2 regions of the Pseudomonas sp. Hz4 genome follow, and region 2 is predicted to be linked to the other one. Evidence: predicted binding sites of a transcription regulator. Region 2 holds the regulator's gene; the other holds the start of a gene.
What was found. Region 2 encodes FliA, which starts transcription of late flagellar genes. Its sites were predicted from a motif close to CTAAAGTTTNNNNNNNNNNNGCCGNTAA; they were not measured.
Positions count from the first base shown of each region.

Region 1: the regulator FliA is predicted to act here: its motif matches at 2,284-2,311, upstream of ACYZTR_RS09725 (methyl-accepting chemotaxis protein).

Region 1 covers NZ_CM142719.1:2,173,358-2,178,243, reverse strand. Annotated here, with positions in the region: gene ACYZTR_RS09730 (LysR family transcriptional regulator) at 1-889, shown strand, start outside; gene ACYZTR_RS09725 (methyl-accepting chemotaxis protein) at 927-2,267, opposite strand; gene ACYZTR_RS09720 (Na+/H+ antiporter family protein) at 2,453-3,769, opposite strand; partial or broken gene ACYZTR_RS09715 (methyl-accepting chemotaxis protein) at 3,963-4,886, shown strand, end outside.
Region 2 covers NZ_CM142719.1:4,431,828-4,436,713, reverse strand. Annotated here, with positions in the region: gene fleN (flagellar synthesis regulator FleN) at 1-748, shown strand, start outside; gene fliA (RNA polymerase sigma factor FliA) at 745-1,485, shown strand; gene ACYZTR_RS20215 (chemotaxis response regulator CheY) at 1,653-2,024, shown strand; gene ACYZTR_RS20210 (protein phosphatase CheZ) at 2,047-2,835, shown strand; gene ACYZTR_RS20205 (chemotaxis protein CheA) at 2,866-4,886, shown strand, end outside.

The sequences.
Region 1 (4,886 bases), 2.3 Mb from region 2:
CGCCGTGCTCGACCACGGCAGTTTTTCTGAAGTCGCCCGCCGCGAAGGCTTGGCACCGTCTTCGATTTCGCGACAAATCCAGTTGATGGAACACGCCCTGAGCCAGCAATTGCTCTACCGCCACACCCGCGCCGTCTCGCCCACCGAAGCCGGGCGCATGCTCGGTCATCACGCGCGGCTGGTGCTGGTGCAACTTGAAGAGGCCGAACAGGCCCTGCAGGAACAGCAAAGCGAACCGAGCGGCCTGGTGCGGATCAATGCGCCCGTGGTGTTTGGCCAACGGCATCTGACGCCCTGGCTGGGGCAGCTCTGCGAGCGCTACCCGAAACTGCACCTGGATATCCAGCAGACCGACAGCTACGTCGACCCGCTGCAGGAAGGCGCCGACCTGCTGTTTCGCATCGGCCCGCTGCACGATTCGAGCATGCAGGCGCGCATTTTGGCGCCCCATCGTTTTCAAGTCGCCGCGAGCCCGGCCTATTTACAACGTCACGGCACACCGCAACATCCCGAAGAACTGGCAGCGCATCAATGCCTGGCCTACAAAGGCGTGACCGGTCAGCAACGCTGGTTTTTCCGCAAGGATCAGCAGGACTGGACGCCCTACTCGGTGAAGGGGCCGATCACCGGCAACCACGCCGACACCCTGACTCAAGCCGCCGAACAAGGCTTGGGGTTGGTGATGTTTCCGTCGTGGCTGATTGGTGAAGCGGTGCGCAACGGCACGCTGGTGCCGGTGCTCGGGGCGTATCAGGTGTCCAACAGCCTTGAGCCGCAGCAGATTGCCGTGCTCTGGCCCGGCAGCCGCCGGTTGTCGGTGAAGGTGCGGACGGTGATCGATTTCTACGTCGAGTGTTTTGGGGCCGTACCGTATTGGGACAGGCCGTAATGTCTGTCGGCACTACAATTCCTGTGTACCGGTGCAATCAAATGCGGAACTGCCCGACCAGTTTGCCCAGGCGCTGACCAAGGTCAGCAAGGCTGCGGGAGGTCTGGGCGCCGAGTTGGGTTTCATCGGCAACGCTGTCCACGGCCACGGCGATCTGATGCACGCTGCGGTTGGTCTGTTCGGCAATCGAACGGATCACCCCAAGCACGCTAACAATCGACGACACGTCTTTTTGCAGGCTATCGAGAGACACGCCGCTGCTGCGAATGTCGTCGACCAACGCATGAATCTTCACGATGCTGCCGGCTACCACGCGCTTGGCCGCCTGGCCTTCTTCGTCGGTCTGCTGGGCAGCCACCGCCGCGTTTTGCGCACTCTTCGCCACTTCCTGGGCCGCCGCCGACATTTGGTTGATCGCTGTGGCGACCTGATCGGTCTCGTGACGCTGACGTTCCATCGCCTGATCCGAACGCTGCGCCTGGTCGGAGACCTGATTCACCAGCCCGGTCAGTTGCGAGGTCATTTCGGTGATCTGGCGCACCAGGCCGTGGATTTTGTCGACGAAGCGGTTGAACGAGCCGGCCAGTTCGCCGAGTTCGTCCTGGCTGGTGATGGTCAGGCGACGCGTCAAGTCGCCCTCGCCCGCCGCGATGTCATCAAGGTTGGCTTTCATCAGGTTCAGCGGACGCAGGATGGTGTTGGCCAGCAGCAGCCCGGCGGCGGCGATCACCAACAGCACCACCACAGCAATCCCGACGATGCTCAGCACCACGCCTTGCATGCGCTCCTGAACCTTGGCCTCAACCAGCGCGACTTGCGCTTCGATGCCGTCAAGGTTCACCGAAGTACCGACGGCCATGTCCCACTTCGGCAGGTATTCGGTGTAGCTGAGTTTAGGCACCAGCACTTGGGTGTTGCCGGACAGCGGCGAGCTGTATTGCAGGTCGTGGGTTCCGTCCTTGGCAACTTTCACCAGGTCGCGATTGACGTAGACGCCGTTCGGATCGCGGTTGTCCTTGAAGCTCTGGCCCACGCCTTCAGGGCTGCTGGCCTTGAACAGACGAACGGTGTTGGAGTCGTAGCCGAAGAAGTAACCGTCCTTGCCGTAAGTGATGCTCGACAGCAGCTTGACCACCTGGGCCCGCGCTGCGTCATCACCGGGGGCGGCCGCATCGTAGAGCGGTTTGATCGTGGTCATGGCCACGGCGACGTAGCTTTGCAGCGTCGCCTTGGCATCGCTGAGCAGGCGCTGGCGAGTTTCCTCGACTTCCTTGCGGGCCTGCTCCTGCAGAATGAACAGCGTGGTCAGGCTGATGACCAGCGCAAAGAGCAACACCGGGAGGACGGCAAGGGACAGGACTTTAGCCTTCAGGCTCATGGCGTGGTTAAAGGCTTTAACGGCATGCCGGATCAAAAGTTGAATGCGGTGACAGGACCATTGATCGTTCCCACGCTCTGCGTGGTAATGCCTCCTGTGACGCTCTGCGTCACGCTGTTGGGACGCGGAGCGTCCCGGGCTGCATTCCCACGCAGAGCGTGGGAATGCTCAGTACGAGAGCAGGTTTACAACACCATCGCGGCCACCCAACCAAACACCAGCAACGGAATGTTGTAGTGCAGGAAGGTCGGCACCACGGTGTCCCAGATGTGGTGATGCTGGCCGTCGATGTTCAGACCGGAAGTCGGGCCGAGGGTCGAGTCTGAGGCTGGCGAACCGGCGTCACCCAAGGCGCCGGCAGTGCCGACGATGCTAACGATCGCCAACGGGCTGAAGCCCAGCTGCACGCACAACGGCACGAAAATCACCGCCAGAATCGGTACGGTGGAAAACGACGAGCCGATGCCCATGGTCACTAACAGGCCCACCAACAACATCAGCAACGCGCCAATGGCTTTGCTGTGGCCGATCCATGAAGCCGAGGTTTCGACCAGCGTTTGCACTTGCCCGGTGGCTTTAATCACTTCACCAAACCCGGACGCGGCGATCATGATGAAGCCGATCATCGCCATCATCTTCATGCCTTCGGTAAACAGATCATCGGTGTCGCGCCACTTCACAATGCCCGAGACCGAGAAGATCAGGAAACCCATCAGCGCGCCGATGATCATCGAGTCCAGCAGCAGCTGAATGATGAACGCCACCGCGATGGCCAGACCGGCGACCATCAGGCTCAGCGGGTTGTACTGCACCGCCACCTGTTCGACTTGCTCGATCTTTTCCAGATCGTAGACGCGCTTCTTGCGATAGCTGACGAACGCTGCCGCGAGCCCGACGACCATGCCCAATGCCGGAATACCCATGGCATGGGTGACGTTGATGCCGCTGATGTCCACGCCGCTACGGGCGACGTTGGCCAGCAGGATTTCATTAAGGAAGATGTTGCCGAAACCCACGGGCAGGAACATGTACGGCGTAATCAAACCGAACGTTATGACGCAGGCAATCAGCCGGCGGTCCAGCTGCAGCTTGGTCAGGACATACAACAGTGGCGGTACCAGCAACGGAATAAAGGCGATATGTATCGGCAAGATGTTCTGGGACGCGATGGCCACCACCCACAGCAAACCGATCAACAGCCATTTGACCTGGCGGCCACCGCTGGCGTGCTGGCGGTCGACCATCAGCAAGGCTTTGTCTGCCAGGGCATGAGCCAGGCCGGACTTGGCAATGGCCACGGCAAAAGCGCCGAGCAACGCGTAGGACAACGCGACCGTCGCGCCGCCACCGAGGCCGCTGTTGAAGGCTTTCAGTGTCGCGTCGATGCCCAGGCCACCGGTCAAACCACCCACCAGCGCGCCTACGATCAGCGCGATTACTACGTGCACGCGGGACAGGCTGAGGATCAGCATGACGCCGACTGCGGCAATTACAGCATTAATCATCGTTACCTCAAGGCAAACGGAATGAGCCCGGCCGGCAGTCTGCAAAGAGCCGCCAGCGGATTAAAGAGAGGGTTTTATTAGAGGGCGCGCACTTTGAAGGAAGCCGCCGCAAGCTGCAAGCCTCAAGAAAGCCGATTTGTTGCCGCTACAGTGCAAAGCCTCAGATATATATCGAATAAAGGACGTCTCCATGTCGCTCAGACAACTTTCCATTCAATGGAAAATCACCCTGCTGGCTGGGCTTTGCCTGGCGGCAATCGTGACCCTGCTGGTGGGTCTTTCGCTGTATCGCATGGAGCACAGCTCCGCACTGGTGAAAGCCTCGAGCATGGAGATGCTCACCGAAGCCGCCCAGGCCCGGATCGAATCCCAGGGTGAAAACCAGGCGCTGGGGATTCGCCAGCAGTTCATGGACGCCTATCAATATGGCCACGGCTTTTCGCGTCAGGTGCTGTTCCTGCGCGACCAGGCCGAGAAGCGCTTCCTCGATGCCTTTGACCTGCGTGAAGACCTGACTCGTCAGGTCAAGTCGGCCCTGCAAGCCAACCCGGAACTGCTCGGTCTGTCGCTGGTGTTCGAAGCCAATGCGCTGGATGGCAAGGACGATCTGTTTGCCGGTCAAGCGCAGCTGGGCAGCAACGACAAGGGCCGCTTCGCCCTTTATTGGTCGCAACCGACACCGGGCAAGGTAACGTCCATGGCGCTGCCCGAAAGCGACATGGCCGACACCCGCACTGGCCCCAGCGGCGAGCCGGCCAACGCTTGGTTTACCTGCCCGCGCACGACCCTCAAGCCCTGCGTGATCGAACCCTACTTCTACGTGATCGATGGCCAGAATGTGCTGATGACCAGCATCGTTTTCCCGCTGATGGTCAACGGTAAAGTCATCGCTTCGCTGTCGGTGGACATCAACCTCAACAGCCTGCAAGCCATCAGCCAAGGCGCGAGCAAGAAGCTCTATGACGGCCAGACCAACGTCAGCATCATCAGCCCGGTCGGTTTGCTGGCCGGCTACAGCCCGGACGCCAGCAAGCTCAGCCAGCGCCTGGATACCGTGGACAAAACCAACGGTGCCGAGCTGGTCCGCCTGCTCGCCGCCAGTAGCAAGACCGAA
Region 2 (4,886 bases):
GTCCCTGGCTCTAGCTGAGCTCGGCCGGCGCGTCATGCTGCTGGACGCCGATCTGGGGCTGGCGAACGTTGACGTCCTGCTGGGACTGACACCCAAACGTACGTTGGCCGATGTGATCGAAGGCCGCTGTGAGCTGCGCGATGTTCTGTTGCAGGGCCCTGGCGGCATCCGCATCGTCCCGGCCGCGTCCGGCACTCAAAGCATGGTTCATCTGAGCCCGGCCCAACACGCCGGCCTGATCCAGGCGTTCAGCGATATCGGCGACAATCTCGACGTATTAGTGATCGACACCGCTGCGGGCATTGGTGACTCGGTAGTCAGTTTCGTTCGCGCAGCGCAAGAAGTCTTGCTGGTGGTCTGCGACGAACCGACCTCGATCACTGATGCCTACGCACTGATCAAACTGCTAAACCGCGATTACGGCATGAACCGCTTCCGCGTCCTGGCCAACATGGCTCAGAGCCCGCAGGAAGGTCGCAACCTGTTCGCCAAGTTGACCAAGGTCACAGATCGCTTCCTCGACGTCGCCTTACAATACGTCGGCGCGGTGCCTTACGACGAAAGCGTGCGCAAAGCTGTGCAGAAGCAGCGCGCCGTCTATGAAGCCTTCCCGCGTTCCAAGTGCTCCCTGGCGTTCAAGGCCATTGCACAGAAGGTCGATACCTGGCCGTTGCCTGCCAACCCGCGTGGGCACCTGGAGTTTTTCGTCGAGCGCCTCGTGCAACAAACGGCAGGACCGGTGCTATGACAGCCAGCGGCTACAACCTCTACAAGAAGTCGGCACGTGACGCGCAGTACGAGCTGATCGAGCGTTACGCGCCACTGGTTAAACGCATCGCTTACCACTTGCTGGCGCGTCTGCCGGCCAGTGTCCAGGTCGAAGACCTGATCCAGGCCGGGATGATTGGCCTGCTTGAAGTGTCGACCAAATACGACGCCAGCAAAGGCGCGAGTTTCGAGACGTACGCGGGCATACGAATCCGCGGCGCGATGCTCGATGAAGTACGCAAGGGGGACTGGGCGCCACGTTCGGTCCACCGCAATACCCGGATGGTCAGCGACGCCATTCGCTCGATTGAAGCTAAAACCGGTCGTGACGCTAAAGATCACGAGGTTGCGGCCGAACTCCAATTGAGTCTCGACGATTATTACGGGATTTTGAACGACACCCTGGGCAGCCGGTTATTCAGTTTCGACGATCTGTTGCAGGACGGCGAACACGAAGGGCTGCACGAGGATGGCGCCAGTGCTCATCTGGAGCCGTCGCGCGATCTGGAAGATGAACGCTTCCAGATGGCACTGGCGGACGCGATTGCCAATTTGCCGGAGCGTGAGCGACTGGTGTTGGCGCTGTACTACGACGAAGAGTTGAATCTCAAGGAAATCGGTGAAGTCCTGGGGGTCAGCGAATCGCGGGTCAGCCAGTTACACAGCCAGTGCGCGGCCCGTTTGCGGGGGCGTTTGGGGGAGTGGCGAGCGCGCTGAAGGCAGTGTGGGGACACTGCGAACGCGGCTGGTGGGGTGTTGAACCGCACGGGTCCCGATCTGTTGTGCTCCAGACAGTCATTGAGTGCTTTGCCGGATTGATTGAAATGGCGCGTCCAGGTGCTGGGCGCGTTTAAGACTGCTTGGAGGTCGAATTGAACAAGAACATGAAAATCCTCATCGTTGATGACTTCTCTACGATGCGGCGGATCATAAAAAACCTGTTGCGTGACCTTGGGTTCACCAACACGGTCGAGGCCGATGATGGCACCACTGCCATTCCGGTGCTCAACAGCGGGAGCATCGACTTTCTGGTAACGGACTGGAACATGCCTGGCATGACCGGTATCGATTTGCTGCGCCATGTGCGTGCCGATGAAAAGCTCAAGCATCTGCCGGTGCTGATGGTGACCGCTGAAGCCAAGCGCGAGCAGATCATCGAGGCAGCCCAGGCCGGTGTTAACGGCTATGTGGTCAAACCCTTTACGGCCCAGGCGTTGAAAGAAAAAATCGAAAAGATTTTCGAACGCATCGGTTGAGAAACTGCGCCACGGGGGAGCTATGGAGCATAACGAATCTTCACAGGGCGATTTCGAGTCGACCCTGAAAAAACACGCTGTCGAACTGGTCGAAAGTCTTGAAAAAGGCAGGTTCGGCGACGCCGTGCAACTGATCCATGAGCTCAACCAGACCCGTGACCGCGGCCTGTATCAAGAAGTGGGCAAGCTCACTCGCGAGCTGCATAGTGCGATCGTCAATTTCCAGATTGACCCGAACATGCCGCAAGCCGAGGAAGTGTCACAGATCACGGACGCCACCGAGCGTCTGGGCTATGTGGTCAAGCTGACCGAGGCCGCGGCCAACCGCACCATGGACCTGGTGGAAAACGCCACGCCGCTGGTCAACGGCCTGAGCCATGAAGCGCAGGCCTTGAGCACCGACTGGGGACGGTTCATGCGTCGCGAAGTCGGGGCTGAAGAGTTCCGCGAACTGGCCCGGCGAGTCGACGGTTTCCTGACACGCAGCAGCGAAGACAATCGCGTTGTGTCGAGCAACCTCAACGACATTCTGCTCGCTCAGGATTACCAGGACCTCACCGGTCAGGTGATCAAGCGTGTGACCCAATTGGTCACCGAAGTTGAAAGCAACCTGCTCAAGCTCGTGCTCATGGCCAGTCAGGTGGACCGCTTTGCGGGCATCGAACATGACCGTGAAGCGATGCTGGCTGAAAAAGATCCGCAAAAACATCTCTCTCAGGGTGAAGGTCCGCAGATTCATGCCGATAAAAGAGAAGACGTTGTGTCCGGTCAGGACGATGTGGACGATTTGCTATCCAGTCTTGGATTTTAGGTTTTTAGACCTGTAGGAGCACCCATACACATGAGCTTCGGCGCCGATGAAGAGATCCTTCAGGATTTCCTGGTTGAGGCCGGCGAGATTCTAGAGCAACTGTCCGAACAGCTGGTCGAGCTTGAAAGCCGACCCGATGATGCGGACTTGCTCAATGCAATTTTTCGCGGTTTTCACACTGTAAAAGGGGGCGCCGGCTTCCTCCAGCTCAATGAGTTGGTGGAGTGCTGTCACATCGCCGAGAACGTGTTCGACATCCTGCGCAAGGGTGAACGACGCGTCGACTCGGAACTGATGGACGTGGTTCTCGAAGCGCTGGATGCGGTGAACGGCATGTTCACCGAAGTCCGCGAACGCAGCCCGATCACGGCTGCCACGCCTGAATTGCTGGCAGCTCTGGCCCGTCTGGCCGAGCCGAAAACCGAAGAAGCCGCACCGGTTGCCGAAGGGGTCGAAACACCGGCTGCTGACAGTGAGTCGGGCGACATCACCGATAACGAATTCGAACAACTGCTGGACTCGTTGAACGCCGTCAAGGCGCAGGCCGAGGCCCCGGCGGCGGCTCCACTGCCAGCGAGTAATGCCGCTGCCAGCGACGAAATCACCGATGCCGAGTTCGAGTCGTTGCTCGATCAGTTGCACGGCAAAGGCCAGTTCGCCGTCGATGCGGTAGCCCCGGCGCCAGCCGCACCGGCTGCCCCGAAAGCGGCAGGCGACAGCTCCGATATCACCGACGACGAGTTCGAAGCACTGCTCGATCAGCTGCACGGCAAGGGCAACTTTGCCGTTGATGCGCTGGAATCGGCCATTGCTGCGGCTCCTGTCCCGGCCGCACCCACCGCCAAAGCGGCTGGCAGCGATCTGATTTCCGATCACGAGTTCGAATCGCTGCTCGACGAATTGCACGGCAAAGGCAAGTTCACTGAAGTCGGAAACGCGTCGGGCGCCAGCGCTTCGGTTGCAGCCCCGGTTGCCAAGGCTGTTGCACCGAAACCCGTCGCCAAAGCGCCCGAGCCTAAAGCCGAAGCGCCGAAGCCTGTTGCTGCTGCACCGGCTCCGGCTCGTGCCCCGGCCGCGCCACCGGCGGAAAAACCGGCCAGCGAAGCCGAGACCACCGTGCGGGTCGATACCGCGCGTCTCGACGAAATCATGAACATGGTTGGCGAGTTGGTGCTGGTGCGTAACCGCTTGGTCCGTCTGGGCCTCAACAGCGGCGACGAAGCCATGTCCAAGGCGGTGTCGAACCTCGACGTGGTCACGGCCGACCTGCAAACCGCGGTCATGAAGACCCGGATGCAACCAATCAAGAAGGTCTTCGGACGCTTCCCGCGTCTGGTTCGCGACCTGGCTCGCCAGCTCAAGAAAGAGATCAACCTGGAACTGGTCGGCGAAGAAACCGACCTCGACAAGAACCTCGTCGAGGCCCTGGCCGACCCGCTGGTCCACTTGGTGCGCAACTCGGTTGACCACGGTATCGAAGAGCCGGCCGAGCGCGAAGCGATGGGCAAGCCTCGCAGCGGCAAGGTGATCCTGTCCGCTGAACAGGAAGGCGACCATATCCTGCTGTCCATCTCTGATGACGGTAAGGGCATGGACGCCGATGTTTTGCGCGCTATCGCGGTGAAAAAAGGTTTGATGGACAAGGATGCAGCAGATCGCCTCAGCGAGTCCGACTGCTTCAACCTGATCTTCGCGCCGGGTTTCTCGACCAAGACCGAAATTTCCGATGTCTCCGGACGCGGCGTGGGCATGGACGTGGTGAAAACCAAGATCGCCCAGCTCAACGGCACCATCAATATTTACTCGACCAAGGGCAAAGGCTCGAAGATCGTCATCAAGGTGCCGTTGACCCTGGCGATCATGCCGACGCTGATGGTCATGCTCGGCAACCAGGCGTTTGCGTTCCCGCTGGTGAACGTCAACGAGATCTTCCACCTCGACCTGTCGCGCACCAACGTGGTGGACGGCCAGGAAGTGGTGATCGTGCGGGACAAGGCGCTGCCATTGTTCTACCTCAAACGCTGGCTGGTCGCCTCCGCCGCTCACGAAGA